2 regions of the Alkaliphilus metalliredigens QYMF genome follow, and region 2 is predicted to be linked to the other one. Evidence: riboswitches for the same ligand, from Rfam matches in the RefSeq annotation. Region 2 holds a riboswitch; the other holds the start of a gene.

Region 1 (16,500 bases), 620 kb from region 2:
GGATTAACGTGAATGACAGCCTCTGAAAACTGATGATTCCAATTCTCACCATTAAAAAACTCAGGATGATTGGCTTTCACATATTTTCCATAGCCAACATTATCATTTTGTAATTCATATTGTAATATTTCTACGGTAGACTGCAGATGTTTCTTTACTTCTCCGGCAAGATAATTTTCAGTCTCTTCAATCTTTTCTTCTGTCATGATATGCTCTGATGCTGTGTATTCGCCTAAATTGCCGTTGATTGAAATATCATGATAGATGTATAGTTGTGAGTCAATGAGTTTTGTCTTGATTTTACTCCGTCCCCCCTTAAGGGTAATTGATATAAATTCTCCCTTTTCTGTCCCCTCTGGAATATAGTCAAAAGTATATAGTCCGCCATGGATTTCATCTATTAGAAGCATAAAGGCCTTGCTATCATGTCCCTGAAGGCGATGTATCATCTTGTCGCCCCTAAACAGTGCTACACAGCCTACATTAAGCTCAGTTCTATCGGCACCATAGCAGATAAAGGGCATAGCGGGTTCAATGCCAATGGTATAGTATTGGTTACTGAAATTTCGCAAGGTCGTAATGGGTACTGTTGTGTTTTCATAGTTTTGTTGAATGGAGTCAAAAATAAAAGTACTGACAAAAAGGGCAACAGGAGGTTGTAGTTCAAATAAGTCAGCAGCCCTATCCTTAACAACAGCAAATCGAGTTGTCCCACGAAACAGAGGTTCCCGGAGCATTGAATCAACATGTTGAATAATACCTTGCCTAGCTGCTTCCTCGCCCAAAACAACAATTTTAACATTATCATAGGAGATCGCTCTATAGACCTTTTGCTGTAAATTACTTTTTCCTTTACCAAGAGAAGGGGCCTCTGTGGAGAATTCCGATTTCTGTTCGGGAGCTTCTTCTATGATGGTAGGAAAACCGATGGTAAAGAAATAGTTTTCAGGATTCTCTTCACTCATATCAATACCAAGCCCAAAAACAATTAGTAGCTCCTCTAAGTCTCTAGCATCCCAACAGGCTGACAGAGATGATATCAACAATAATACAATGAGGAGTTTAATTACTTTTTTCATGGGGATTACCCCTCCCTTTATTATCCTGTTCTATTTTCCTTGTTATGTCGATTATCTTTTCCTTTTATCAAATACATAATTAATAATAAAAATGGAAATAAAAACCCAAAAAAGATATTTAGTTGTCCTATTTTTTCTCCCAAGGAAACCACTACTGCTGTGTTTTTAGGATAAAGAGATAATAAAAAAATCACTGGAGATAAAGCATAAACAAAAATATTTGTGGTTTTTGTTTGAAAAATATTTTGTAATAAAATGCCTGCTACTAAATATTGAATGCCAATGGTGGCCAGTACAGTAAAGATCCAAAAAATCGTAAAAAATATCTCTGTCCTTTCAATGATAGGAAAATCGATGGCGGTCAAATAATTAATAGAAGGATATAGCACCACCGCAATTTCGTCAGATCCATACAATGCAATTTGAGACATGACAACAGCAGTGTAAAATATTGTGACAATCATAATGGCGGAAATAGAATACTTCATAATGGGTTTTTGTTTGTTGGAGATATAAGGATAGTAAACCAAAAGGGACTCATAGCCAGCAAAGGCAAAAAAAGAAGGAATAGTACCCTTGAAAATAGAGCTTAAACCAGAACCGCCAATGGGTCTTAGGTTAATGAAGGAGGCTTCTGGTAAGCCTACGAATATCAAAAAGGCAAAGGGAATCAACAAAAATGCAATAGATTCAGTAAATCTTGCTAAAGTAGTAATCCCATTTCGAGTCATATAGACCATTGTGATGACAATCATTAATTTAATGACTGTCATAGGGGTATTGGGCAATAGCCAAGTATAAACCATTTCAGTTAAAAATGTGGTAATGATGGCAGTAACTAATATTGCATAAATGACATAACATAGGGTAACAAAATATCCCAAGGGTTTACTGAGTAGATAGCAATTATATTGAAGGAAATTATGCTGGGGGAACTTGCTAACCGTATAAACAATAATCATCACAACAAAGCTAATGAAGAGTCCATTGATAAAAACTGAAATCCAAGCATCCTGATTTGAGACCTCAGCTACGGATCTAGCGAGACCTAAGATTCCAGTGCCTATCATAATGCTAATCAGAAAGATGGCGGATTGGATAGCAGTTATTTCTCCATTTTTATGTTTTTGATACATGCTCAACCCCTCCTCTCTTTACCATCGACTTCTATTTCCCTTATTAGCTGTTTGTGGTCTTTTTCTAAAACCCCATAGTGTACCTCTAATCAAAGCATCCTTTTTTATATTTGGATCTAAAGGAGCCAAGGGCGAAAGATAGGGATAGCCAAAGGAATCAATACTACATAAATGTATGATAATCCAGGTCCAAGCGATGATAATACCAAAGGCCCCAAAGGTGGCTGCCATTAAAATAATCGGAAATCGTATCATCCGTAGGGGATAGGTGCTGCTGTAATGGGGAAGTACATAGCTTCCCAGAGCAGTAACGGCAACAACAATGATCATAACAGGGCTTACTATATTAGCCTGAATAGCTGCATCTCCTATGACAATGGCCCCAACAATCCCTATGGTCTGTCCAATGGTACCAGGAAGACGGGCACTGGATTCTCTTAAGAGCTCAATGGTTACCTCCATTAATATAGCTTCGATGACTGGGGGAAAGGGAACCTGAGCCCTGGACCTAGAAAGGTCTATGATTAAATCCATGGGGAGCATTTCCTGATGAAAGGAAATGAGGGCCACATAAATAGAGGGTAGTGAAGTCGCGATAAAAAACCCTAAAAAACGTAAAAGTCTTGTGAAATTTCCAAATAAGACTCTTTCATAATAGTCTTCAGGAGATTGAAAAAGCTGAAAAAAGCTTATGGGGAGGATTAAGCTCACAGGGCTCCCATCGACTAAAATAATAATCTTTCCTTCCAATAGATTTCCACAAACCTTATCGGGGCGTTCTGTTATTTGCATTTGAGGAAATGGGGAATAGGGACTCCCTTCTAAATATTGCTCGATGTAGCCGCTCTCAAAAATACCATCTATTTTAATTTCCTTAAGCTTATTCATAATATTAGACAAGGCCTGTTGATTAACGATGTTTTCCATATAACAAACACAAACAATTGTATGGCTTTCGCTTCCAATGATTAATTGTTTGACCTTTAATGAGGGACTTTTAATTTTTTTTCGAATGAGGCCTATATTCACATGAACATTTTCAATGAAGCTATCCCTTGGACCTCTGATAACACTTTCAACATCGGATTCTTCTATGCTTCTGATCTCTCCCCCCTGGGTCCGTAGTAGCAGTCCATCGACATCATGGTCCATGAGTAACAGGGTATCTCCCGATAGAATCCCCTCCATAGCGTACTTCATATTATTTATCCTTTGTATATCATGGGTATTAATGATTTCTTCAATTGTGTTTATATTGATTTTTTCATCCCTGGATTGTACATTATTACTTGCATCATAAGAGTTGAGTGGTTTAATTATGTTTTGATTAATATCCTTTAAATCCACTAAATTATTTAAATAGATTAATAACACTTCGATGGTTTTTTCGTGGTCCTGTAATTTCACTGTTCGGTATGTGAGATCATCACAGTTTTCAAATGCTTTTTCTAAATTTTCTCTATTGATATTCACACTTTTTGAAATGTGAAGGGGGATATGTACTTCATCACTGATTTTGATTTCTGTTTTGCTCTCTTTTTTATTTTTAAAAAAACGATTTAGAAAGTTCAATCAAAAAACCTCCATAATAATACAAGTATTTTTAGTATGTTTAATATGGATTGATTTATGCGTAAGCACGCTGTAAAATTTCGAATAAATAAAAACTCCGGTGCCTACTTAGAAAATATAAGGGATAGGGCTTGTCTTTAATAATGCATCGATACAATTCTAATTAAAAGCTTCGACAGGGGTACAATTTTAGAAATTGTACTGAAAGTGTATTGAAAAAAGATTGAAATTAGTGTAAAATATGAGTAAGGATATAACTATTTAGGGGGACTTGAGAAATGAATAAAAAGTTGATGATTATTTTAATGATTGTGTTGATCAGTGCAGTAGCTGGATGTACCAGTGCAAAGGAGGAAACCATCAGAATGGGCTTTGTACCCATGATGGATGGAGATAAATTAATTGAATCCGTTGAGCCATTAGCTGAAATGCTATCAGAGGAAATTGGCGTAAAAGTAGAAGCTTTTACAGCCACAAACTATGTTGGCGTAGTAGAAGGTTTAGGGTCAGGACAGGTGGATTTCGGGTTTATTCCTCCATTTGCATATGTTTTGGCTAATAGTGAAAGCAATGCCCAAGTTGTATTGACAGCTTTAAATAGTAGTGGAGAAAGTAGTTATCGGTCACAATTTTTAGTGAGAAGTGATTCAGATATTAACGATTTTCAAGACATTCATAATAAGACGGTGGCTTTCGTAGATCCGTCGTCCACATCGGGGTACTTATTTCCAGGAGCTCACTTAATGGCAGAGGGTGTAGAGCTGGAACAGGATATTGAATACATTTATAGCGGTGGACATGATAAGGCCTTACAGCTTCTTTTAAATGGTGATGTCGATGTGGCCACTACATTTGTTGATGTGAGACAGAGATATGAAAAGGATTTTCCTAATGCCATGGAACAAACAAGGGTATTAGGATATACAAATGATATACCTAACATCAGTGTAACGGTAAAGGGAAGCATGGATGCTGACATGCAAGAGAAAATAAAAAATGCGTTATTGACAATAGCAGAAGATGAAGAAGGCTCAGCACTTTTAAAAGAGTTGTTTAATATGTATGGGTTTGTAGAAGCAACAGATGAAGATTATAATATTATCAGAGAAACTGCAAAATCAATGAATGTTGACTTACAAGAGGCCAACTAGGAGCTGAGGAAATGATAAAGCTAGAAAATGTATCTGTCTTATATAATAAAAAAAATCTAGCCGTGGATGACATTAGCTTAGACGTTGAAAGAGGCCAGTTTGTTGGGGTGATAGGCTTGAGTGGAAGCGGAAAGTCAAGCCTATTAAAAACAGTGAATTTACTTGTTAGGCCCTCAAAGGGAAATGTATACATTCAAGGTACAGATATAGGTTTATTAAGGAATGATAAGCTGAGGGATATCAGGAGAGAAATAGGTTTTGTGTTCCAAGATTTTAATCTTGTGGAAAGATCATCTGTATTGGAAAATGTTTTGGTAGGAAGGCTAGGTTACAAGTCTTCCTTAAAATCCTTCTTTGGATTATTTGATGATACAGATTATGAAATAGCGGTAGATGCATTGGAACAGATTGGACTTAAAGACAAAATGTTTGCCAGGACAGATCAATTAAGTGGAGGACAGAAGCAAAGGGTTGCCATTGCCAAAACCCTATGTCAAAAGCCTAAAATTATTTTGGCCGATGAACCCGTATCTAGTCTGGACTTATCATCGGCTCAAGTTGTGATGGACTATTTTAAGCAGATCAATGAAAAAAGCCAGATAACAATTATGATCAACCTTCATGATGTTAACTTAGCAAAAAAATATTGTTCAAGAATCGTAGCATTGAAGGATGGAAAAATTTTTTTTGATAAAGAAGTAGGTGAAATAGATGATAGAGAGCTACAAGAGTTATATGAGAAAAACCAGCAGGTATAAGAAGCATATCAGTAAAACCAACAAGTACAAAGAATATATGAGTCATAAAAGGAAAAAAATATACATTTTTTTAGGACTTGCAATATTCGCCCTTACTTTTTTTTGCGTGATGATAGATTTTAGTTTCCTTAGAATCTATCAAGGGATCCCTAGCATGTATAATCTAGTAGAAAGAATGCTGTCTCCTAATTTGTCCTATACACAGGAGGTTTTTTCCAAGCTTCTAGAAACAATAGAAATTGCAGTGACTTCATCTTTTGTAGGGGTTTTATTAGCCATGCCCTTTGCACTATTGACAGCAGGTAATATAACCCCGAGTAGGCATGTAGCCATGATTTTAAATCGCTTTTTCGCTTTTTTACGAACCATTCCAAATCTCATTTGGGCAGCCCTTTTAGTTAGTGTTTTCAGTATCGGTCAATTTTCAGGAATAGTGGCCCTTACAATCACAGGTTTTTTAATAGCCCTAAAGCTTTTTAGAGAAAATATAGAGACCATTAATGAAAATCTCTTAAATTCAACAAAATCTGTAGGTGCAAATCAAATTCAAGTTCTTAGATACTGTGTATTACCGACTATTTTGGAGTTGGCAGCATCGGTTTTCTTTATGGTGCTTGAAATAAACATAAGAAGTGCCACTGTCCTTGGGCTAGTGGGAGCAGGTGGAATCGGGCAGATCATGTGGCGGGACTTGAACCATTTGAGGTACGATAATCTAGCTACACTGGTTTTAATTTTACTGCTAACAATTGGTACAATTGATGCTTTGAGTTTCATTGTAAGACGTTATATAAAAAGATCATTTATCCTTCATCAATCAATTGAATCCTATAAAAGGGCTCCACAAAAAAGAATATTACAATTAATCCTCCTATCCATAGTACTGGGATTTTGGATTATGAACGCCATAGATATTAACTACGCAAGACTAATCATGGGATTAGAACAAGGCTATTTGATGATCAGTAGAATGATCAGGTTTGAATGGGCCTATGTACCAAGATTACTTGAAGGAATTAGGGAAAGCTTCTTTATCGCTATTTTTGCCACCATGACAGGGGCCATAGGTGCATTGTTCTTATCCTTTTTTACTGCATATAACACGGCACCCTTGAAGGTCACATCCTTCTTGACGAAAGGAATGGTCAATCTTTTAAGGACCTTTCCTCCAATCGTAACTGCAATTATCTTTTTTCGCGGGGTGGGACCTGGACCCTTGGCAGGTGCCATGGCTTTGAGTATTTATACAACCGGTGTTCTGACAAAGCTATATAGCGAAGTCATTGAGAATTCCCATGAAAATATTAAAAATAGTATATTGGTTACTGGATCTACCAATTTAAATGCCTTTAGATACGGGATTTTACCTGAGACCCTACCTGCTTTTATAAGTTTGGTTTTATATAGATTAGAGTCGAATATCAGAACTTCAACTATACTGGGAATCATAGGAGCAGGGGGAATCGGTACGATTCTATCTATGAATATCACTTGGAGAAACTGGGAGCGGGTGGGGCTCCTGATTTTAGGTATTTCCATTATGATTATGTCAATAGATGTACTAAGTTATTATTTAAGAAAAAGGCTTGTCTGATTAATAGCTAAAAAGGAACAGTGCTTTATCTTGGACTTATTGTTGAAAACCTCACTTTTCTAATGATTTTTTGAGGAAGAGAGCCCCAATAGACTACCCATAAGTCCCAGGCTTGCGCTGAGGCTCATGATCAATATAACTAGATTTGACATCAGTATGTCCCGTGGCGGGAGGGGGATAAAGGGAAGGGGACCGGACATCTGGGCATACACTTGCTTTAATGCGGCTGCTGACATCATACTTGCCAATAGGCCTCCTCCTAATGTTAATAACAGTCCTCCCAGTAAGAAGGGTAGGGCAATAAAAAGCTCTGGGGCCCCTAATAGTCTCAGGGTATTAATTTGATCTCTGTTACTATAGATCCCCTGTCGGATAATATGGGAGATAATGACCAGGGTGGAAATACCCACAGCAGCCACCACCAAATATCCTAAAATGCTTAATATGCTTGCAAGACTGCTCAATCGATCTAAAACTTCTCGGTTATCCCTCACATGGGAAACCTCTGGGATCTGATTCAATTCTCCAAGAACTGGATCAATTTCTTCAAGATAGATTTTTGCTTCGATGAAAGGACTGAAGGGATTATCATCAAAGAATGATAGAACCTCGGCCTCTTGTCCAAGGATTGACTCCATTCGGTCATAGGCTTCCGAGGCATCAACGATCCGTGCCTCTCGGACCCCATTAATACCTTGTATCATTTCAACCAGCTGCAGGCTATTGTCAGAATTCATACTTTCATCAAAATAAATATTGATTTCTGATTCTCCTTGGATGACTTCCATGACTTCAGTGCTGATCCACCATCCAGAAATCACCATGGAAAGGATAAAGAAAATAAGACCTGTACTAAAAAGAGAAAAAACATTGGATAGGAGATCTAAGCGGATGATGGTTTTTGCTTCTTTAAAAAAATAACCCGTATTATATAGAATGTTTTTCATGCTACGTTGCCCCCATTCTTTCACCGCAAATACCGCCGGCTTCCATCTGAATAAATTTCCCATCATCGATCTCCTCAATCAAATGGGTTGCATGGGTGGTAATCACCACCGCCGTTTTTTCATCTCTAAAGGAATTTAAAAGCGATAGTATGTTCAATGCATTATCCTTATCTAAATTGCCCGTAGGTTCATCTGCCAAAATTAATGCTGGCTTTCTGGCCACGGCTCGGGCAATGGCCACCCGTTGCCCTTCGCCCCAGGACAGGTTTTCCACCGGTGCAAATTTTTTGTGCTCTAGACCTACCTTGACTAGGGCATCATGGGCATCTTTCTTTATCTGATGATGAGGTAGACCTAGGAACCGCATGCCCAGCATGACATTTTCCATGGCTGTTCTTCCTTTTATCAGCCTGAATTCTTGGAAAACTGGGCCCAGTACCATCCGTAGACGCCTGATGTTGGTAGCTTCCTCCTTAGACATGGGTTGCTCTAACACCCTTAGGGAGCCTCCTGTGGGATACTCAATTCCTAGTAAAAGCTTCAAAAGACTGGTTTTACCTGAGCCACTGGGGCCAGTGATATAAAGGATCTCTCCTGGTTGAACTTGTAAATCAATGTTATGTAAAGCCATGGTACCGTCGGGGTATGTTAAATAGACTCCCTTTGCTTCAATCATGATTTAGCCACCTTCCTGATGGTAGACTAGAATAATCTGAGTCTACTGAGTAATTCTAAGGATCCTTCTTGGACTTCTACAGAACGTAGGGTATTACCGAAAAGCAAGGGTTTGAGGTTGAGTACCAGAGCACCCTCCTTAAATAATTCCTTTACGGCGCTGGAGGTTAATAAAATCCCGTAAAAGCTGCCTTCCTCTGCAACGAATTTTAATGTGTGTCCATTTTCAATCACAAATGTTCCTGTGAGTACCAAATGCTGATTAGGCATTTTTAACTGAACCATTCCAGGATGAAAGTTAAATCGCAGCTCCTCAACATCTAAGTACTCCGAGATCAGGGCATTAATCACATCCTCATCGATGGTTCCTTTAATCCCTAAGGAGGTAAAGGATATTTCCATGGCATCAGTGGGGAGGTTTCCTTCTCCAATAATACGGGAGAATTCTTTGGTGGAGGCTGAAAATATGAGCTTAAGCTCATCCCATACACTCTGGATGTTAGATAAGTGCTCTTGGTAATATTCTCTTTGATCCTCTAAGGATGCTAAGTACGCCTCCTGTTCTACTTGTAGTTGTAAGTTTCTTGCTATGGATTGCTGAAGCTCTTGTTGTTTTGCTTCCACTAGCATGGCTTTTTCAGTTAACTTAGATTTTTCAATGGAGAGCTTCTCCTTACTTTCGGCTAACTCGTCTAAAAGTGCTCCGGTGTTACGGGTCAAATCCCGCAGTGTGTTGAGCCTTCTTAGTAAAGCGGAAAGGCTATCTGAGGATAAAACGATCTCCAGGTAGGAGCCTGGACCTCTTCTTTGATAGCTCTTTAGGACATGCTTTAAGACATCTCGTCTTTCTTCATAGGCCAACTCTTCATTACGGGTTAGGTTCTCTAAAACCTTTAACTCCCCTTCAATGACTGATAGATCTAGGAGGAGCTCCGTTTCTTCATTTTCCATTTCTTCTATTTCCTGTACCAGTATAAATAGGTTTTCAATGATTTGTCTTTCTTCTTGGGAAATGCCAGTCAAATTTTCTTGGATTTCAGAAAAAGGGTCCGCTTGTTCTGTGGCCATACTTAAAGGTAAAAACAGCAAAGTAAATAGTATGGCAAAACTAAAACTCATGATTACTCTTGTCTTTTTTGTTTTGAACATGAAGATTACCCCTCTCTTGAACCAAATCAGTAAATCCTTATGATTTTTCCATTATAAACTAATTCTACCAGAATATTTTATATACGACTACTTTTATATTGGATGTCTTTGTTAGGATGAAAATTTAGGGGGAAAGTACCCATTGAATTAAGTGTTATTTTACCCTACCATTCTCATTTAGCCCTATAGAGATACGATATTTTGTGGTGCACCTAAAGTTAACCACAGGATAATGTGGATAAGGGCATAATACTGTTGATAAGTAAAAATGGTTATCAATAGTTATCAACAGTATATAAATGATGTTAAACAATCTCATGATTCCCTTAGATTTATCTCTGGGGCACTGTCATATTTGCTATTTAAGCAGGGCAAATGGAAATATGTAAAAATAGCAGGGGGCAGCGCCTAAAATGATAAAAGCCCTTGACAAATCCAGTATATTTGATAGATTATAATTAGCACTCTATTCAATAGAGTGCTAATTAAGTTGATTATGGTAGTATCAGACGAATTTTAATAGGAGGAGAAAAATACAATGATAAAAAAAGAATTTAAAGCAGAATCGAAGCGATTACTAGATTTAATGATCAATTCAATTTATACCCATAAGGAAATATTTTTAAGAGAACTGATTTCCAACTCTAGTGATGCAATTGATAAGATATATTATAAAGCATTGACGGATGAAAGCATGATCTTCAACAAAGAGGATTACTACATAAAAATCACGACGGACAAAGAGAATAAGATGCTGATAATATCTGACATGGGAATTGGAATGACAAAGGAAGAGCTGGAGGAAAATCTAGGTGTTATTGCACAGAGTGGTTCCTTTACATTTAAAAAAGAGAATGAAATAAAGGATGGCTTTGATATCATTGGACAGTTTGGGGTAGGTTTTTACTCTGCATTCATGGTTGCGGATTCAGTGACGGTGATTAGTAAAGCATTAGGAAGTGACCAAGGGTATAAATGGGAATCAATAGGTGCAGAGGGATATACAATTGAGCCCTATGAAAAAGAAAGTGTTGGAACAGAAATCATCCTAAAACTCAAAGAAAATACAGAAGATGAAAAATATGAGGATTACCTAGAGGCGTATCGGTTAAAAACCATCATCAAGAAATATTCAGACTTTATCAGATACCCAATTAAGATGGATATTGAGACAAGCAAGCCCAAAGAAGGGGCAGAAGGTGAATATGAAGAAATAGTAGAAGAGCAAGTTGTCAACAGCATGGTGCCAATGTGGCGAAGAAATAAAAATGAGCTAACAAAGGAAGATTATGATCTTTTTTATTCTGAAAAGCACTACGGTTTTGATAAGCCACTAAAGCATATCCATATTAGTGCAGACGGAGCAGTCAGGTACAATGCAATTTTGTTTATACCTGAAAAAATACCCTATGATTTCTACACAAAGGAATATGAAAAGGGATTAGAGCTCTATTCCAGTGGGGTACTCATCATGAACAAGTGCTCAGACTTGCTTCCTGATTATTTCAGCTTTGTAAAGGGAATGGTTGACTCTGAGGACCTATCACTGAACATTTCAAGGGAAATGCTTCAACATGATCGTCAGCTGAAAATCATTGCTAAAAAAATTAAAGAAAAAATTAAAAGTGAATTAGAATTACTGCTGAAAAATGAGAGAGAACGTTATGAAGAATTCTACGATAGCTTTGGTAGACAGATCAAATATGGGGTTTACAGTGATTTTGGACAAAATAAAGAAACACTGAAGGACTTGTTACTATTTTACTCTTCCAAGGAAAAGAAAATGGTCACTTTAGATGAGTATGTAGGTAGAATGAAGGAGGACCAAAAGTACATTTACTATGCTTCGGGAGATTCTATTGAAAAAATTGATAAAATGCCTCAAACAGAGCTCTTGGCAGAGCAGGGCTACGAAATTTTATACTTTGCTGATGACGTAGATGAATTTGCTATTCGCGTGCTGGTAGATTATAAAGAGAAAGAATTTAAGTCTGTATCTAGTGGAGACTTAGGGATTGAAGAGAAGGATGAAAAAGAGGAGCAAGAAGAGCAAACACAAGGTAGTAAAGAAGTGTTCGCATTTATGAAAGAAGCATTATCTCAGAAAGTCAAGGATGTTAGACCCTCTAAGAGATTAAAAAACCATCCAGTATGTCTTGCAACCGATGGGGATGTGACCATCGAGATGGAAAAAATATTAAGTGCAATGCCAAATAATCAAGAAATAAAGGCCGAAAGAGTTTTAGAGATTAACATCAATCATGATGTATTTAAAACCCTAAAGGAAGCCTTTGACAATGATCAGGAAAAGCTAAAGATCTATACAAATGTACTATACAATCAAGCATTGCTGATTGAAGGACTGACAATTAACGATCCTGTAGAATTTACAAACGATATATGTAAGTTAATGTCATAGTTAAAGTTTCTTAAGCTAAGAACAAGACATGTAAATAGTGAGTAGAAACCCTCTGGAGAATGATTGGTATTCAGAGGGTTTGCTATGGGCGGAAGCTGTCACCTTGTCTGACACAAAATAGCCTCATCATCTTTGACCAGTTATTTTCTGTCCCATGGCTAAAACAGTTGATTTATTATTTTTCCAATGTTATACTTAAGTCGAATTGAATATTGTGTTAGACAAGCTTTCATTTAAAAATGAAATGGGAAGTTTGGTGAAAATCCAACGCGGTCCCGCCACTGTAATGGGGAGTCTTTTTATTAAGTATACCACTGGATAATATCTGGGAAGGTGTAAAAAGATGATGAACCTAAGCCAGGATACCTACTTGTTTAATTTGACGTTTTTCAAACCCACGGTGCATGGGTTTGGAGGCTTTTGATTTTATGCTTTTATATCTAGGAATTGCTCTCTATGATTTATATTCTTCTTCCTAAATGTACAGTATAGAGACAAAGTATATAGCCTTTTATTGCCTGCACATACATAGTAAGTGTGGGCTTTTATTTATAAAAATGTCCAGTTACACAATATTCACAATATATTATCACAAAAGGAGTAGATGTGTTGTGAAGAAAAAACTAAGTATTTTATTTGGTGTTGCGTTATTAATGTTAGTTTTGGTGGCTTGTGGAAGTAATGAGGAGGAGGTGAATACTGCTGAGGATGATGGACACGAAATTCCTTATGAATGGAGCGGTGTTTATACCTTTGAAGAAGATACTTATACTTTGAAGTTCAACAAAAATGAAGGAGATGAGAGCTGTATGATAGCCTTTATCTCAAAAGAGAGTGGTATAACAGACATAGAACACCATGCCATTCATATCATGGAGGCTGACATGGAAGACATTGCAGCGGATTCTCATTTTGTTGCAAAAGATGAATATGGCTATAACTTGATTTTAAATCCTGATACAAGCAATTTTACCATTGATATGGAGAAGTCAGGAGAATACTTTTTATTTGTAGAACATTTTCCAGAAGAATTTGACTTACAAGTACTAGATTCCAGTGGAAATGAACTTATGGCAAAAGATATGGTTGAATATGAGGGTGATCATCAGCATTAAGGATGTTATTTTGTACTTTGGATGCTTGCCCGGGCATCCAAGGTGATTTTAAAAGGTATATTTGAACTGGAGGTGATTCAAGTGCATTTGTCAGATGGTGTTTTGAATCTTCCTATGGCTGTAACGACTTCAATCGCAGCCGGGGGAGTTATGATTTATGCGATTAAAGGGATAAAAGAAGAAGAAATACCTAAAATCAGTTTGATGACGGCGGCTTTCTTTACCTTTGCATTAATAAGTATTCCTATAGGACCAAGTAGTGTACATCCTTTATTAGCAGGGTTGCTGGGTATTATGCTGGGTAGGCGTAGTCCTATTGCTATTTTTATTGGATTACTGCTACAGGCCATCATTTTTCAGCATGGAGGACTTACCACTTTGGGAGTCAATACATTGCTTGTTGCTTTACCAGCTTTGGCTTCCTACAAACTATATTCGAAATTAACATGTAACAAAAAATCACCTGCCATATGGGCTGGTTTTATAGGGGGATTTGCTGTTTTCACCTGTGTTTCCTTACTGATATTGGTTCTTTTTATGACAGATAGTCGGTATAGTGAAGGTTTTTTTTCTGTTGTTAATGTCTTGGCAGTAGGCTATCTTCCATTAATTGCAATGGAGGCAATTCTTACTGGATTTATTATTTCATTTATATACCGGATTCGTCCTCATATTTTAGAAACAACATCTTAAATAAATTAGATGTACAAAGGAGTCTTTTATGGTATCCACTAAACCGACAAAGAGAACAGACTATCATAATGGTCACGAAAAATTAATATCTTGGGGGAGAAACTGGGAGACTAGGACCAAAATAATGACTTGCTTTATGACAGCATTTGGTTTAATTGGTTTGGATAAGTTATCACTCCTGATTTTCTCCTTTTCTCTACTGTTGCTCATTGTAATCTCCATGGGATTTTCAATCAAGTATATACTCTCTAAGCTGGTGTTACTACTGCCTTTTCTGGCTTTAATGAGTGTGCCCCTGATCATTGGTCCTGGATTTCCAGTCACCAATGATCGGTTTGTTTTTCCTTTGATATTAACTTTGAAAGCATTATCTGTTTCTTTACTTATGTTTATTATGATTTTAAGTCAACCGCTACAACAATTTTTAAATGCTTTGTCCCATATGCATCTGCCGCCCTTCTTTATTTCGATTCTTTTTTTGTCATGGCGGTATACTTTTGTTTTATGGGATACCTTAAAAAACACCCAAAGTGCATTGGTTTCTAGGCTATTCAATACTTCATTTAGGAAACGTACGTTTAAAACCTATGGAGAGGTTATGGGAGGGATACTCATTAAATCAATTGATAGATCTGAAAAGCTTTATAGAGCAATGATTGCCCGGGGATTTTCAGGTAGAATATCTAGTTCAAAGCCCCAGTCTATTACAAGGTGGGATATCATAAAGTCATTTTTATTTGTGGGTGTGATCATATCACTTAATATCATTGAAAAGTGGTGGTTCGTATGAAGGCAATTATGATCGAGGGGTTGCGTTATAATTATCCTGATGGGACCCTGGCCATAGATAATATATCTCTTACCATAGAGAAACAGAAAAAAATTGCTTTTTTGGGTGCCAATGGTAGTGGGAAATCTACTTTGCTACATCATTTAAATGGACTGATTATTCCCCAGGAAGGGTCCATAAAAATTATGGGAAATGTAATAAACAAAAAAAACATTAGAGAAATCAGAAAAGCAGTGGGAATGGTTTTTGATAATCCTGAAGATCAATTATTTTCCACAACGGTCTATGATGATGTTGCCTTTGGTCCTAGAAATTTAGGTTATGATGAAGACGCGGTACATGACTGTGTTAATAAAGCACTATCCTTGGTAGGGGCAAAAGAACTACAGCAACGGCCCCCCTATAATTTAAGCTTAGGGCAGAAGAAAAAAGTATCCATTGCTGGTATTCTTGCTATGAATCCAGAAATCATGGTGTTGGACGAACCCTTTTCAGGATTAGATCCCTATTCCCTTGAACAACTTTTATGCATATTAGAAAGATTATATAAAGAGGGAAATACATTGATCATTAGCACACATGATGTGGACTTAGCCTATAGCTGGGCTGATGAATGTGTTATATTGAGGGACGGAAAATTATTGGCCCATGGTTCTACCCAGCTACTTGAAGATAAAAGTCTCATGGAAAAAGCCAAGCTACAAGTACCTAATTTATATTCCATTTTTAAAGATACTCCCTTAAGGCCTAAAAATAGTGAAGAGGGAAGGGCGTTATTAGGGAAGTTACTTGAAAAACAGAGTAGATAGAAGTGAATATAGGATATTGAACTATGGATTAAAATAATAATTTCAAGGGGGTTGTTTAATCATGAAGCGTATCAGTATTATTTGTATGATTATATTATTATTTGCTTTTACCGTATCACCGGTTTATGCTCATAAAATGCTTATTGAGCCCATAGAGGATGGGGTGATAAAAGTAAACTACGAGGATGGTAGTGTTTCTAGTAGAACAGAAGTGGTGGTGTATGATTCTAATGGAGCAGAAATTTTAACAGGAAGCTTAGATGAAAATGGCTACTTCTATTATGATACTGATTTAGATGCCACACGTATTGTAGCCGATGATGGGTTAGGTCACCGTGTAGAGTGGCAGGTAGGGGATCCAGCAGTATATAGTAATCATGGCTCCAAGTGGAAGAAAATAAGCTTGGTTGTTGCTATATTCGTGGTCATCGGATCTGTTTTCTTTCTACGGAATAAAAAAGCAAAAGAGAAAGAGTTGTTAGGCACTCCAAGAGACTGAAAATTATGTGGTGATTCTGTAGAATTTACAAACAATCTATTAAAATGGATGTCATCCTTAAATATGAAAGCCACCTTCAAAGGCATGGGACCTGAGGGTGGCTTTTTTTATATA
Region 2 (16,500 bases):
TCTTTGATAATGTCACATTTTCTTTTTCTATTATGGTAAAGTTGAACCATCTGACTTTTAAATTCTGGTGTAAACACACGCCTAGGCTTTCTTGAAGGGGGCATTTCGTTTACCAATATTAATAATAATAAAGATACGAAACCGCAGTTACAGCGATACGCTGAACCTTACCATAAGTGACGGTGATTTTCTCTAGACCTTAGTGTTTTCAGCATAGATCGTCCCAGTGGGCTTTGGCTGAATGGATTACTAGTGGATGGTATAATGAATATTTTGAGGGGTGAGAAAGACGAGCTCATTTAGCTAGTAAAGCTGGTGAGTGAAACGATATGTAAGTATAGGACGGCCTGTTTGATAAGTTTATATCAAATAAGCCGTCCTATTGATATATTAGCCTACTGCTTTATCTGTCAGTGGTTTGGGATCGAAACTTCCATCGTAACCATCTGGGAAGTATATGATGACTGCTACTTCCTTGTTTTCACCGATTAAGCGAACTGCGTATGCGGAGCCGTCAGATAGCTCGGATACTACGGTGACGCCAGTTTGTGGGTCTGAGAATACCACTTTACTGCTGCTTATTGTAACATTTTCTGGGATTAATTTTAAAATTTCCTGTACAGCTTTATTTTTCCATTCAGGGCTTTCTAGATCCTTATTATTATCGTCCCTAGAATTGAGGTTGTAAAAACCTACATGAATTATTGTACCGCTCACAGAATCTACGGAGACATGATAACTCTTTGAACTCTCGGCTTCATTAGGAGAGAGGAATGTTATTCCCCAAATATCTGAGTTTGGAACAGGACTTCTTGAAAAACTTGCTTCAGCGGTGTAACCTGTTAAATCTACTCCATAGGCCTTTTCAAGTACGGCTACAGCATAGGAGGCAGCCTGTTCTGCTGAAATATCTTTTTCTCCTGGAATCATATTCGCTATAGTAGCATTGTATTTTTCCTCGATCTGCTCAGGTGTAATATCTTTTATATAGCTTAATTTGTCTTTGATTGCATTTTCGTGGGCACCATCATGGACTCTCTTAGATAGGTCAACAACGGAGTATTCCACCGTATCTTCAGTTTCGGCAGTTTGATTTTTACTATATGCCGTATTATTGTTTGTATCGAGAACTACATAAGCCGATGCACTTTCAGGTATATTACGGTTAAGAGCAGAAACCATCAAGGAGTTGCTTCCCACTATCAGAGTAGCAGCTGCAATAAATACCCATGTCTTTTTAACGATTGTTTTAAATTTTGCCATTTTTATAATCTCCTTTTTAATAAATGTAATGTAGTACTACAAATACATCATACATCCTTATAGGTTACGGAGTTTTCAGAAGGTTGTAAAGGAGTTGTAAAAAGAATTTGAACGCTGGTGCCTTTTCCTAAACAAGAATAGATCTTTAACTGGGCGCCATGCAGATGGGCAATCTCCCTGCAAAGGGACAAACCCAAACCTATCCCACCTGAACTTCGTGAACGAGCTGTGTCCACCCGATAAAAGGGTTCACATACCAAAGCAGTTTGTTCCTCATCCATACCACACCCAAAGTCCTTTACTTCAAGTATTGGTACAATATCCAAATAAGCAGACAGGTGTATGGAAGAATTCTCGGTAGATGCTTTCACTGCATTGTCTACAAGGTTTACCAATAGTGATTGAAGAAGGATAAAATCTCCCGATAATTCATTTAATGAGGAATGAATATCAAGCTTGATAGATTTTTCTTTTAACTTCGGGGCTAATACTAATCTTATCTGATGAAGCAGCTCAGAAGGTATTATTCTGTGAACATCCAGTTTACTATTTTTTATGAGAGCTAAATCCAGTAGTTTAAATGCTAAGTTTTGCATTCTATCAGTTTCACTAATAATATAACCAGTTGCTTTTATGCGATTCTGCTCACTTGCATTAGCGTTTTGTAAATATTCACCGTAGCCACGAATGGCTGTAAGGGGTGTCCTCAGCTCGTGGGCTAGATTGTCCACGAGACGCTGTTTATCTTGAGCATTTTTGTCAAGCTCAGTAATCTTTTCTTGTATGCTGGAAGCCATCTGATTGAAGTTTTCTGCTAAGTCATGGAACTCATCTTTGCCTGGGATACTGATTCGGTCGTCATATACGCCGCTAGATATTTTACGAGTAGCTGTTTGCATAATTCTTATAGGCTGAGTAAGCTTTCTTAAAAACAGTAGCAATACCAATGTCAACACGATCTCAACTGAGGCACTGACCGTAATGAGATAACGAATAAGTTGTGAGTGGGTATCATATAGTTCAGATAGATCCCGAACATAGGCAAGGGCATAATCTTGGTGTTGCCCATGGACTCTCCCAGAGATATATAAGTATCTTTTTTCGTTGATTGATAGAACTTGTAATTCAACAGCATTCCAATCTAATTCTTCATTACCTGTGCTGTATGGGACAGAAAAAGGGATATTTGTGAAAAGAAGATCATTGGAGTGTTTCAGTTCTAAGAATACATCTTGCTTTCTATAGTAGTTAGCATAGGACCGCATCACACTTTCCATAGAGGCGGGCGGTATCTCAGCTTCTTCACGATAGTAATTACTGTTAATTGCTTCAAGAATACCATTCCTGATGAAGTGATATTCACCCAGTGCTCGATTCTTATCCCGCTGCATATTAAGGGAAAAACTATGTTTAGAAGTCAGGTATGAGCTAATGTTGATGGATACAATGAAAATGATTAGAATGCCAATAAATGCTTTTTGCCAAAACTTCACTGATCCACCTCCAATCGATACCCCATCTTATATACAGTTTTTATTTTGTTTTCCCAATTTAATTTTTTACGCAGTTTCTGAATGTGTACATCTACTGTTCTGGTCTCTCCGAAGTAGTCGTACTCCCAGGCCAATTTCAGCAGTTTTTCACGAGATAGTGCGATGTTTCTATTTTTAATGAGTATTTCCAGTAATTCATATTCACGAAGGGTAAGTTCAATTTCATCTCCGTTCACCGTAACGACTCTGCTTTCTAGGTTTACAACGGTACTATCAAGAGAAAAAATATTTAAAGATCGCTGGGTACGGCGGAGTACAGCTTCGATACGGGCCAGCAGTTCAATGGTTTCAAAGGGCTTTACAATATAATCGTCTGCACCTAGTTTAAGTCCTTTGACTCGATCAGATAGATTACCCATGGCAGTGAGGAAAATTACAGGTATGTTCTCAGGAACATATTCCATCAGGGAAAAACCATCTAGCTCTGGAAGCATGATGTCTAGGATAATCAGTGAATAAGTATTCTGTTTTATGAATTCAAGCGCCTCATTGCCTTCATAGACCTGTGTGCTGGTATGGCCTACCAGCTCGAGATTCATAGCAATAAGGTCGTTTATGGATTGTTCATCCTCGACGATGAGAATGTGTGCCATAAAACCACCTCCGTTCTTATTTTAGCACATATGGTAATTAACTAATGTAATAGAGTTGTAAATTCGATTTAATGAGTATTGGGTTTTATGATATCCTGTTTATGATAGGATGGGAACAGATTATTTAAATACCTTATATGAAGAGGGTTTTAGCGTAAAGCAAGCAAGGATTGTCCCGACTTGCCTTTACGAAAATCATTGATTTATTTATTTATCCTTGTGTGTTTCTGGATGAGATGCGATTTGGATATCTTTAACAGTAGATTGCTTAGATAGTAATATAATAGAAGAAACAATGAAGAGAAGGCCCACAATATGTTTAAGATAAATAGGTTCACCTAGTATAAAATAAGAGAGAAGAAATACACTTATAGGAAAAATACCATAATAGGCACCTGCTGTACTGCCGGATACCTTTGATATTCCAGCAAACCATAGAGAAAAGGAAAGTACCGTTACAAAAGCACCATAATAAAGTATTGCAAAGTAGTGTTTATAGGTTAAACTAGATAAGTTGAAATGATACTGCTCATATAAAGCAAGGGGCAAAGCGAGCATAAAGCCATAGAAAGAAACCATAAAGGTACTCACAAGAGGCGACGGCACAGGTGAAAGCTTTTTCCGTAAAAATGTAAATAAAGACTCTCCTAGCACAGCAAAAAAAACGAGAAGATTACCAAATAGACGATAGGAAAGAGCAATATCAGTACTAGAAGTAGTGAAATTAAAAACTATAATTCCAAGAATACTAAAAAATATCCCCCAAATGGTATTTGAGCGAATCTTTTCTTTCAAAAAAATCCAAGATAAAAGGGCAATCACAGCTGGAATGGTACTAAGAATAGCACCACTTTCCCTAGCACTAGTAAAACGAAGACCATATAATAGAAATACACGATATAAGAAAGTACCCATCAAGGCCTGGAAAAACAAAACTACTAGGTTTTTTTTAGAAAGCTGTACTACACTAGAGCCCTCTTTCCTACATAAAAGAATCATTCCTGAAAAAATCAGGGCGATAGCTAAGCTATATATCTGAAATAAGAAAATGGGCATATCTATTACCACGATTTTTCCAACCACTACTGCACTTCCTGATATGAACATACCTAAAGTCATTTCTACATATGCTCGATAAGATTGTTTCATCAAACCACTCCTTCTAAATTAAGTTTCATTTTATGGTATTATAATAGCATGAGAGAAGTGGTTAGATGTAGATCCGCTTTTAATTAAATTTAATAGAGCCACTTGGAGGGGTGAAAATGATTTGGATTACAATAAATAAAAAAAGTGATATGTCTATCATTCAACAAATGTATAGTCAGATTCGAGATATGATATTATCTGGCAAATTAAAAGAGGAGAATAAGCTCCCCTCCACAAGAGCCCTAGCACAAGAACTGAATGTTTCTAGAAATGTGGTGATAGAAGCTTATGATCAATTAATGAGCGAAGGCTATATACAGAGCCATGAAGGCTCGGGGACCTATATAACCGAAGGACTTCAAATAGATACGATAAAAGAAAGTCCATCAACACCAAAACAGACCCTATCAAAAAATCAGGAACCATCAATAAAAATAAATTTTCGTTCCGGCATACCTGCCCTAGACTGCTTTCCTCATAATAAGTGGGGGCAAATTTATAAAAGCATTTGCGCAGAAATAGAACCAAGCGATTTAGGGTATTCAGAAACCATGGGACATCTAAAATTAAGAAAAACATTGGTAGATTATTTACAGCAAATGAGAAATGTTAAATGTAATGAAAATCAGGTTATTATTACTAATGGTGCTGTGCAAGCCCTCGGGATTATTGCCCAAGTACTATTAAAAGAAGAGGATTGCTTCATCAGTGAGGACCCTACTAATATAGAGATTAGAAAATCCTTTGAAAGAAGAGGAGCTAGGGGTATATCAATTTCCGTAGATGAACAGGGACTCAATACAGGATTACTTCCCCAGGAGCTACATCCTAAACTAATCCTAGTAACTCCTTCCCATCAATTTCCACTGGGTGGAGTGATGCCTATTGCAAGACGGCTAGAGCTTATCCAGTATGCAAAGCAAAAAAACTGTTACATCGTTGAAGACGACTATGACAGTGAATATCGATATGAAGGCTACCCAATTCCCTCCATTCAAGGCTTGGCACCAGAAAATGTCATCTATGTTGGGACCTTTAGTAAAATATTATCTCCTGCCCTAAGGATAGGTTATTTAATTCTTCCAGAAAAACTGGTTGATAATTGCAGGAAAGAGAAATACATCTCCGATCTACATACAGAAACCCTGACTCAACTGGCATTGGAAAGGTTTATAGAGGAAGGACAATTACTCAAGCATATTAGAAAAATGAAAAAGGTTTATAAAAGAAGGCAAAACCAGCTAATTCATGAGCTAAAAATTAACTTCCCTGATATAAAAATAATGGGAGAATCCACAGGTATGCATTTAGTCGCTCAATGGAAAGACATAATCTTTACAAAAGAGCACTTAGACAAACTAAAAAGTAAAGGTCTAAATATCCACTGTGTTAGGGAATATGCAGTTCGCAGAGATGAGCATTTAAATCAATTAATCTTTGGTTATGGAAATGTAGATGAAAAGATGATAACGGAAGGAATTAGGATATTGAAAAAAGTTATGCAATCAAAGAACCACTGAAATCTACAAGGTTTATTCTAGTCTAAGGATATTAGAACCTAAAGCTCCTTTCTGGTAAACAAAACCAGAGGGGAGCTTTTTAATTTTGCCATTAAATCGTATAATAGAATTGACAGAATAAATATCATAGTAGAATAAGTAATGGCTAATTTCTCACATGGATTAATTATGATTCTAACCCATACTTCCGGTTTGCTCAGCATTTTGCTTGTACTCCGATTCAGCGATGAATTTTGTCATATTTTAAAAGCATCTCATCTAAATGAAGGTTTGATACTACCAGAAGAGGAAGAAAAGAGGGGGATGACGATCTACTTGGCAGAAAAAGATCAACAGATTATTGGAAAAGTCAATCTTCAATTGAGTACTAAAATTGGTGGAATATATGGTCTAGGTGTATTACCTGAGTATAGAGGAAAAGGATTTGGACGAGCAATTCTAATGATGGCTATAGAAAAGCTAAAAGAAGCCAATGCAGGTGAAGTGATGCTCCAAGTGGCTGCTGAAAATGCCAATGCCCTGAATTTTTATAAGTCCTGTGGCTTCATGGAGACATCAATCATGGATTATTATAAAATTAGATCATGACTTGACAGTTTAATGGAATCTTTAAGTTGGTATTATATAGATAAACACTATGTGGCTTAAAGGAGGCAGTGAATTATGTCAAAATATCATCGACCACCCAATACCTTTGTTGGTCAAGTGGACATTAAAGTGGGGGACTTAGAGAGAACACTTAACTTTTACCAAGGAGTTCTTGGATTTACTATATTAGAAAATCATGAAGGAAAGATCACGCTCACAGCAGATGGTAAGCTCCCCCTCATTAAAATTGAGCAGCCTGAAGATATAATTTCAAAGGAATCACAAACAACAGGGCTATATCATTTTGCAATCCTGTTACCGAGCCGGGCTGATTTAGGAACCATAATAAAGAAACTAAGAGAAATAAGTTATCCATTACAGGGAGGATCTCATCATGGTATTAGTGAAGCCATTTATTTAGAGGATCCCGATGGAAATGGAATCGAAATATATGCAGACACGCCACCTTCCACATGGAAATGGGAGAATGGAGTGTTGCCAGCAGAAGGAAAGGCATTGGATATAAAAGGCCTGTTAGCGGAAGCTGAAGATAAAGAATGGAAAGGAATCCCCTCTGAAGCACTGATTGGACACATACATTTAAGTGTGTCAGAGCTAGAAAAAACAGAAGCATTTTATCATCAGGGTATGGGATTTGATGTGGTAATGCGAATTCCAAGGAATGCAGTCTTTTTCTCTACAGGCGAGTATCATCATCATATAGGAACAAATATCTGGAACGGAATAGGCGCTCCTGCGCCTTCGGAAAATAGTGTGGGCATGAGTTCATTTTCTGTTGTGTTTCCTAGTGATGAAGCTAGGGAAAAAGTCATAAAGAAACTAAGGGATCTTAATTATCAGGTAAAAAAGGAAGAAGGTGTATTCATCACTGAGGATCCTTCGGGAAACCAGATTAGACTTGTGGTTTCAAGGGACATCTAAAAAAGTCCTTCAGTGACTTATATATTTCAAGTAACATAGACAATTTCCCTTCATATAATGTAATAATCAATATTATGTAGTGATGGGGGATAATTATGAAGATCGTGATACGCTCTAACATAGCAGTAGAATATCTAAGATTTCATAACAAAAACATAAAGATAAATAAGCCAAACAAAGGTAAAGTCCATAAAAAGGCTCACAAGAAATGGTCCTGCTTGCCTTATGCTGGAGAAACACGAAAGCCCATAGGAATTGACCCAGCCGCTGGTTCATGGCCCTTGTACTTCATGAAAAGAAGTAGAACTGGGAGATTTACGACACTAGATGGAAAAATGATTAGACTTACAATACAACATCCAGACAATATCGATTTCTGTAAAGAGCTATCGATTGTCAAGCGTGTACTAAAGAATATTACATGTGATCAAAGGAAAATTGCAGAATACTGGGGAGACGGGCCACCTACAAAGCAATGGACCCCTATCATAGATCGGTTGGTAGATACCTATAACCTTAGTCCAGCTCAATCTGCTCGTGTAATTGCAGCAGTTCAGGCGGGAATGAGCGATGCACTTGTCATCACTTGGTTCTATAAATACCTTTGGGACGTTCCCCGTCCAAATCAATTGGATTCAAAACTGATTACAGCAATTTGTACTCCAAAATTTCCAGCTTATCCATCAGGACACTCTGTTATATCGGGAACAGCTGAAGTCATCCTAAGTTATTTTTTCCCTCCAGAAGCTGAGCGTTTAAAAGAATTAGCCCAAGAGAACTCTATTTCACGCCTATATGGAGGCGTACACTTTCCATCGGATTTAAACGAAGGACTAAGACTTGGAAGGCAGATTGGAATGCTGATTGTAGATATATTAAAGTGTCAGCTTGATGGGAATAACAATGGGATTGATAGACCTTCAACACAGGATTTAAATGCGAGGTTACATCCCCATCCATACAATCAGGTGATTCCATATCCCTCTAGAGTTAGGTCATGTAATTTGCCACTTTTACCAGAGTAGTTAGTAACCATTTGTTAATATGTTATGATATGGATAAGCAATGTCACGCTTCTTATCTATATCAACTATTTAAAAAAAGAGAAATCCTCTTTCATTTTAGGATTTCTCTTTTTTAAAGTAAAAATATATTTTACATATTTTAAAAGGGTAACGGGCCTAGGATAATTAATTAGAACCCTAGAGCTCATAGAGGATAAAGTAATCTCATTATTTTAACCTCTAAGGGTAGTCGCAGAAGAGGCATTGGTTCTAATAATCAATGAAATGGCAAAGACCACAACAATCAGCCCAGTGAATAGGAAAGAAATGGAAAAATCAATTGAGCTACTTAAAGAACCAAGTGCAAGAGCAATGAGACCAATGGAAAAATCAATGATACTCTCTTGTACAGATAATACAGTGGCTCTTGTGCTGACGGGGGATAAATCAACCAACCAAGCAGACAAGACAGAAATACCACCATTAAACCCGATACCAGTTAGCAGGCTGCTAATGATTAAAATCGTATATTGACCGGAATCTAGGTAGTACAGTATGGAAACACCCAAACCTAGAAGGCCTATGGCTGGCCAGGCCACCATTGAACGTCCCCAACGATCAGATAGATGTCCTGAGATAAGAGTGGAGAAAATGCTAGCAATTCCAAAAAAAGTAAAATAAATACCAGGGTTACTGATTTCGGTCACTCTGGAAATGTAAAGTGTCACAAAGGAAAGTAAGGCGCCAAAGGAGGTTGCAGTTAATCCTATGCCTAAGTAGATCGCCCAATATTTTTTATCAAGCAAAACTGATAACATGGAATTAGAAATCCTTAAATTTGTAGATTGAGTGATTTCTACAAATTGAGTTTTAAATAGAAGAATGAGAGCAATAAGACCAAATAAAAAACAAGTCATAAACCAAAATCCAAAGCTAAATTGATTCATAATGAAGGATGAAGTAGCGGGACCCACCAATAAAGCAAAGGCGCCGATCAATCTGTAAACCCCCATATAAGTACCCACTTTATTTACTGGAGCCATATCAGCAACAGCAGAAATTGAACTAGATAGAAAAGCAGATAGGCCAAGGGCCTGAAGCATACGGGCTAAAGTCAATAACCAGAGGCTATTGCTATAATAAAATAATAATGAGGTTAGAGCAAAGCAGGCAGTTCCTATGAGTAAGGGAATTTTGCGGCCAACACGATCTGCCAAGGGTCCGAAATAGAAGCGCAGACAAATAGCAGTAATAAAAAACAAGGCGGTCTGAAGACCCGAGTGAAACTCAGTGCCACCAAGTTTTAGTATATAGAGTGGAAGTAAAGTGAAAGTTGAATTAAAGATGACCATGACTAAAAAATTAACAATAAACAGGAATGACAGATTTATCATTTTTTTTGATTCCAAAAGTGTAACCTCCTCTTAAGTTCCAGAAACAAATAAAATACGATGATATAGATAAAGTATTACTTCCATTATGACATAAACTCAAAGTCTTTTACATATAAAATGAGCTGAAGGTCGTCAAAAAATAAGAGAAGGTAATGGGACGATGAATTGAATCATTGTCCCATTACCTTCTGTATTTAATCAACAGAACCGTCCCCTTGATTTCTTGACAGGAAACAATATACAATATATACTGAAATTGTTAAAAATCTAATATTCTACGATAATAGGTTTGAAGGATCAAGGAAGTTGAGCCTTCAATTAAAAGGGAAACAGGTGTAAATCCTGTACGGTCCCGCCGCTGTAAAAGAGTAGTAGTGCAAAATATGCCACTGTTGATATGGGAAGGCTTTGCACTGTGATGATACTTGAGTCAGAAGACCTGCCTATTATTATAAATCACAACTCTACGGAGGATAGGGGGGTATGTTTTGATAAAATACAGGTTATTTTACCAATGATCTCCTTATGTAGTTAAGGAGATTTTTTGTTGCAGAAATTTGTTAATAACAGCAACTGTACTGGTGAAATCTTCAGTTGATAAGAGTTATAATATTAGATCTATTTTAAATTAGGAGGAGGAAAAGCAATGAAATGCAATAAAATAGTAGTGATGATATTGGTTTTAGCATTAAGTTTTTCTATGGTAGGCTGTAATACAGCGACAACACAAGCAAGTGGAGATATTGGTGAAGAAAAAACACAGCTGGTATACGCCAGTACCAAGGATATAAGGGATATTAACCCCCATACCTACTCTGGAGAAATGGCAGCACAAAATATGGTTTTTGAATCCTTAGTAATAAATACAGACGAGGGGGTAAAACCTTGGTTAGCTGAAAATTGGGAGATATCAGAGGATGGGAAGACCTATACCTTCAAATTGAGGGAAGATGTGAAATTTACTGACGGAGAGGTGTTCAATGCAGCAGCAGCTAAGATGAATATCGATGCCGTCATGAATAATTTCGAAAGACATGCATGGTTAGAGCTAGTAAATCAAATCGATCATGTGGATATTATAGATGACTTTACCATTGATTTAGTCCTAAAAAATGCTTATTATCCTACCCTTAGCGAATTGGCATTAACGAGACCCTTTAGATTTATATCGCCTAACTCCTTTATTGATGGCAACACGAAAGAAGGAGTAAATGGTTACATTGGAACAGGTCCTTGGGTGCTTAGTGAGCATAAAGAAAATCAGTATGCAATATTTACTGCCAATGAATCCTACTGGGGTGAAAAAGCAAAGCTTAATGCCGTTAAATGGCAAGTTATGCCGGATCATCAAACCATACTTCTTGCCCTTGAAAAGGGAGAGATTGACCTATTATTTGGAGCTGATGGAGACATGGTTGATTTAGATTCCTTTAAGGCTTTAGAAGATAGGGGGAAATATGTTACTGTAATGAGTGAGCCCATAGCTTCTAGGGCCATCCTATTAAATTCAAATAAAGAGATTACAGGAGATATCAAGGTAAGAGAAGCCTTGCAATACGCCATAGATAAAGAAGGCATCGCCGAGGGTATACTTAATGGTTCGGAATCCGTAGCAGATACCGTACTGTCTCCTACTGTTGCCTATTGCAATGTAGACTTGGAAAAAAGGTCCTATGATATAGATAAGGCATCAAAACTTTTAGATGCAGCCGGTTGGACTTTAGGTAATGATGGTTATCGGTACAAGGATGGTGCTAAAATGGAAATCACTATTTATTACAATTCCGATAATAGTCAAGAACGTATGATCAGTGAGTATATGCAAGATAATTTAAAAAATGCAGGTGTAAACTTGAAAATAGTTGGTGAAGAAAAACAAGCCTTCTTAGATCGACAAAAAACAGGAGATTTTGACCTTCAATATTCCTTATCTTGGGGTATTCCCTACGACCCTCAATCCTACGTATCTTCATGGAGAATCCCAGCCCATGGTGACTATCAGGCTCAAGTAGGACTTGAAAAAAAAGCGTGGCTAGATGAAATGATTGGAAATGTTATGATAGAAACCGACGAAAATACACGACAGGAAATGTACAATGAGATACTAACTTATATCCACGATGCCAGTGTATACATACCACTAACTTATTCTAGAACAAAAGCGGTATATGAACCTTCATTAAGAGGTGTTGGTTTTAATACATCCCAATATGAGATACCTTTTGAAAACATGTATTTTCAGCAATAAAGCTAAACATAGGATTCCTTACTAGGTAAGGAATCCTATGTAAAAGATGATGTTTAGATCTGAATTAGTAAGGGGGGCAATCAATGAGAAATTATATAATTCGCCGAATATTATTTATTATACCGATATTAATAGGAATAACCTTCATTTCGTTTTTGCTAATTAATTTAAACACCAGTGACCCGGCAGAAGTTGCCCTAAGGGTCAATGAAATTACCCCTACCGATGAAGCTGTAGCAGCCATGCGGGAAGAGTTAGGTTTAGACAAACCTTTTTTTGAAAGGTATATTATTTGGTTGGGAAATAGTCTTCGCTTTGACTTTGGAAATAGTTATATAAATAACAAGTCAGTTTCAGATGAAATGCTAAGCGCATTACCTGCTACACTATATTTGGCAGCAATAGCACTGATCATGATTTTGGGAATTAGTATTGTGGCAGGGATTTTATGCGCTATATTTGAAGACTCTATAGGAGATAAAATAATACGAGGAATCATATTTGTTGGGACGGCAATGCCTAACTTCTGGGTGGGGCTACTACTAATGTGGTTGTTTGCTGTAAAATTGGACTTGTTCCCTACCAGTGGGATGAGTGGTTTTAGCTCAGTGATTTTGCCGGCAGCTACATTATCCTTAAGCTATATTTCCATCTATACGCGATTGATTCGAAATAACATGATACAAAATAAAAATGAGAATTATGTACTGTATACCCGTATAAGGGGTTTAAAGAATTGGGCTGTCACGAAACATATATTTAGAAATTCAATCCAATCCTCTATTACGGCACTAGGGATGTCAATTCCTAAACTTATAGCTGGAACTGTAATTGTAGAAAACATTTTTGCATGGCCGGGAATTGGAAGATTGTGTGTTAGTGCTATATTTAATCGAGATTATCCTATCATTCAAGCCTATATTGTTATGATGGCTCTATTGTTTGTGGTATGTAATCTAATTGTAGATATTATTAGTGCATCCTTAGATCCTAGGATAAGGAGGACAACATAGTATGTATATTTGGAAAAAAATTAAATCAGATAAGCTTGCGGGGGTATGTTTGTTTTTCCTTGTGACGATTATTCTGTTGGGAGTTATAGCACCGGTAGCTGCTCCCAATGATCCTGTGGAAACAAATATTACAGAAAAGCTTTCTGGTATCAGTCTACAATATCCCTTTGGTACAGATCAGCTTGGGAGATGCATTTTCTCTCGGCTACTCTATGGGATCCGTACTACAGTGTGGATGTCTATTTGGACGACGCTGGCCACTATTTCTATTGGAACAATATTGGGGTTTGTGTCAGGGTACTTTAGAGGGTGGATAGATGAGATCATCATGCGTTTATGTGATGTGATGCTATCTTTTCCTAGTGAAGTGATGATACTGGCCATCGTAGGAATGCTAGGGCCTGGACTGGGTAATATCGTTATAGCTAATATTATTGCCAAGTGGGCTTGGTATACTCGGATGATAAGATCCATTGTGATACAGTATATGGATAAAAACTATATTTCTTTTGCTAAGGTAGTGGGTGGGAGTCCCTTTCATATTATGAAAAACCATTTGTTACCGGGGTCTCTAGGTGAAATCGTGGTATTAGCCTCTTTAGATACAGGAGCAGTTATATTGAGTGTTTCTGCATTATCTTTCTTAGGGCTAGGGGTGCAGGCACCAACTCCGGAATGGGGCATGATGCTGAACGAGGCCAAAAACATTATGATTACACATCCCACAAAAATGATTCCTCCTGGTATCGCTATATTAGCGGTGGTGGCGGCTTTTAATTTTATTGGAGATAAAGTGAGGGATATTATGGATCCTAAACATATGGATAGGAGGGTGAAAAACAATGAGTTTGTTGAAAGTGGAGAATCTGTCTGTAGTTGATTTGCGTAACGGGGAAAGAATCCTTCACAATCTGAACTTTTCTCTTGAACCCGATAGCTGTCTTGCCATTGTGGGGGAAAGCGGTAGTGGTAAGTCTATGACATGCAAGGCCATATTAAATTTGACCAATCCTTGGCTGGAAGTAACGGGAACTGTTTTCCTTCATGGAAAAGAAATCAAAAGAAATGATTCTGGTGCCATGCGAAAGATCAGAGGTAAAAACATTTCAATGATTCTACAAGATGCAATGACAGCTTTTGATCCTCTCTATACTATAGGTTATCAAATAGAAGAGACCCTTTGTGAGAATTTAAAGGTGTCAAAGAAGGATGCAAGGGCAATGGGGATAGAAGCTATGAATAAGATGAGTATTTATGATGCAAAAGATGTACTGAAAAAATATCCTCATCAGTTATCAGGTGGCATGCTCCAAAGGAGTATGATTGCGATTGCTATGGTTATGAAGCCAGATATTATTATAGCCGATGAGCCTACCACTGCTTTAGACTCTATCAATCAGCGTGATGTGGTAGAACAGTTTGAACTATTACAAAGTATAACCGGCACTGCGATCTTATTTATATCCCATGATTTAGGTGTTGTGCAGAGGTTAGCACAAAAAGTATTGGTGATGAAGGGTGGTGCTTGTGTAGAGTACGGAGATGCAAATCAGATTTTTAAAGAACCTAAAAATGATTATACTCGCTATTTAGTAGAAACTCGCATTGCTCTTTCACAGCCTTTTCACAAAATTATGAATAGGGAGGAGGTTAAAGTTATAAATGTTAAAAGTTCAAAATGTATATAAAAGTTATTCAAAGGCAGGGAGCCTATTTAGAAAAGATCAAATACAAGTTCTTTCTGGAATTAGTTTTGAAATTGAAGAAGGTGAGTGCGTTGGCTTGATTGGAGAAAGTGGTAGCGGTAAAAGTACGTTGTCTAGATTGATCATGGATTTAGAGAAACCAGATAAAGGGCTGATTACTTTAGAGGATGAAAGTATACAAGTATGGAAAAAGAAGAACCAAGGTCAAATAAGTGTGGTGTTTCAAGACTATACTTCATCTGTAAATCCACGATTTACTGTAGAACAAGTTATTACAGAGCCTATGATGATAAGAGGCAAGCAAGAGCATATAAAAACCAAAGCAACGCAACTGTTAGATAGAGTAAATCTGTCATCGCAGTTTTTGAATAGATACCCCCATGAACTAAGTGGAGGACAATTACAGAGGGTGTGTATTGCTAGAGCAATTTCTACCAAGCCAAGATTTGTTATTTTGGATGAAGCCATAAGCTCTCTAGATGTCTCAATACAAGCTCAGATATTAGATTTATTAAAAGAGCTTAAGACTGATTTAAATCTTACCTATTTGTTTATAGCCCATGATCTTCAGGCCGTGGCCAGTTTATGTGACAAGGTACTGTTTCTATATAAAGGTAAGATAGAAGAAAGGTTGCCTATAACAGAACTAGCGAGAACTGAAAATGAATATGCTAAGAAATTATTATCCTCTGTGATAGCTTTTGAAGCATGAATCTGGGGTGAATCTGGGGGACGGTTCTTTCGATTGGTTAATTGACATATTTTAGATTATAAATATGAGTGGGTAGTATGAAGAATTTTCTCATACTGCCTTTTTTAGTGAGGAAAAATGTGGTGGTGATAGTAAGTATTGCATCTTTTACTGATGTTTTTTAGGACAATCAGATCATTTACATGATTAATGTCATCTATGCATTCTGAATCAAATATAAGTGTGCTATAGTAATAGTAGAGGGGTAGCAACTTCGATTGTGAATTTATGGAAATACACCCATAATATGGTATTTGAGGCTGTTTAGCCACTTCCATTTTACCATTTTGATCAGGTGTATTTTATTTTTTTATGGAATTTGTGTACTCTTTGAAGAGGCTCTTATGGGAAATCCAAACTTGTGTTGCAATTTAATAACTAAGGAAGGTGGTGAACTGTCATGAAGCATTAGAATTGAACTTATAAGAGATTCAGTATTTTATAAACAGCTGTATTTACAGATTACAGAAGAGATAGGAGAGATGATTACATATGGGTATTCGCTTAAAATTATCATTAGTAATTTCGCTGTTAATTGTACTATCTTTATCTTTGTTATCATTTGGGGGGTACACCTTTTCTAAGAGGTCTATGCTGGAATCAAATGATGACCTCTTAAAAAGTGCTGTTGATATACGAACTCAAGAAGTAGAGCTGTTTTTAGTAGATTCGATTTCCAAGGTAGAAGGTTTTTCTCGCCTTAAAGGTTTGCTTGATGCTAACCCTGAAGAAGCTGTTCCGGAATTAGCAAGGGTATTTCCCTCTTTTCAAGATAC

Evidence for each region. Region 2 has a riboswitch for cobalamin ahead of nikA (nickel ABC transporter substrate-binding protein). Riboswitches for the same ligand answer to the same signal wherever they lie in the genome.
Region 1: linked by a shared signal. The riboswitch ahead of AMET_RS02625 (hypothetical protein) and the one ahead of nikA (nickel ABC transporter substrate-binding protein) in region 2 are both predicted to bind cobalamin.

Annotation. Positions count from the first base shown of each region.
Region 1 is NC_009633.1:533,545-550,044, forward strand. Features, by position in the region: gene AMET_RS02575 (Ger(x)C family spore germination protein) at 1-1,079, opposite strand, end outside; gene AMET_RS02580 (GerAB/ArcD/ProY family transporter) at 1,100-2,215, opposite strand; gene AMET_RS02585 (spore germination protein) at 2,234-3,787, opposite strand; gene AMET_RS02590 (phosphate/phosphite/phosphonate ABC transporter substrate-binding protein) at 4,066-4,938, shown strand; gene phnC (phosphonate ABC transporter ATP-binding protein) at 4,950-5,696, shown strand; gene phnE (phosphonate ABC transporter, permease protein PhnE) at 5,734-7,290, shown strand; gene AMET_RS02605 (cell division protein FtsX) at 7,350-8,237, opposite strand; gene AMET_RS02610 (cell division ATP-binding protein FtsE) at 8,239-8,913, opposite strand; gene AMET_RS02615 (coiled-coil domain-containing protein) at 8,940-10,061, opposite strand; gene htpG (molecular chaperone HtpG) at 10,600-12,480, shown strand; cobalamin riboswitch at 12,687-12,868, shown strand; gene AMET_RS02625 (hypothetical protein) at 13,092-13,595, shown strand; gene AMET_RS02630 (CbiM family transporter) at 13,617-14,288, shown strand; gene AMET_RS02635 (energy-coupling factor transporter transmembrane component T family protein) at 14,317-15,078, shown strand; gene AMET_RS02640 (energy-coupling factor ABC transporter ATP-binding protein) at 15,075-15,887, shown strand; gene AMET_RS02645 (hypothetical protein) at 15,949-16,386, shown strand.
Region 2 is NC_009633.1:4,842,204-4,858,703, reverse strand. Features, by position in the region: partial or broken gene AMET_RS25320 (IS3 family transposase) at 1-104, opposite strand, end outside; gene AMET_RS23635 (hypothetical protein) at 391-1,263, opposite strand; gene AMET_RS23630 (sensor histidine kinase) at 1,311-2,756, opposite strand; gene AMET_RS23625 (response regulator transcription factor) at 2,753-3,409, opposite strand; gene AMET_RS23620 (DMT family transporter) at 3,617-4,558, opposite strand; gene pdxR (MocR-like pyridoxine biosynthesis transcription factor PdxR) at 4,675-6,078, shown strand; gene AMET_RS23610 (GNAT family N-acetyltransferase) at 6,220-6,666, shown strand; gene AMET_RS23605 (VOC family protein) at 6,742-7,608, shown strand; gene AMET_RS23600 (vanadium-dependent haloperoxidase) at 7,704-8,633, shown strand; gene AMET_RS23595 (MFS transporter) at 8,846-10,021, opposite strand; cobalamin riboswitch at 10,275-10,467, shown strand; gene nikA (nickel ABC transporter substrate-binding protein) at 10,653-12,254, shown strand; gene opp1B (nickel/cobalt ABC transporter permease) at 12,338-13,267, shown strand; gene opp1C (nickel/cobalt ABC transporter permease) at 13,269-14,147, shown strand; gene AMET_RS23575 (ABC transporter ATP-binding protein) at 14,110-14,955, shown strand; gene AMET_RS23570 (ABC transporter ATP-binding protein) at 14,930-15,685, shown strand; gene AMET_RS24665 (methyl-accepting chemotaxis protein) at 16,316-16,500, shown strand, end outside.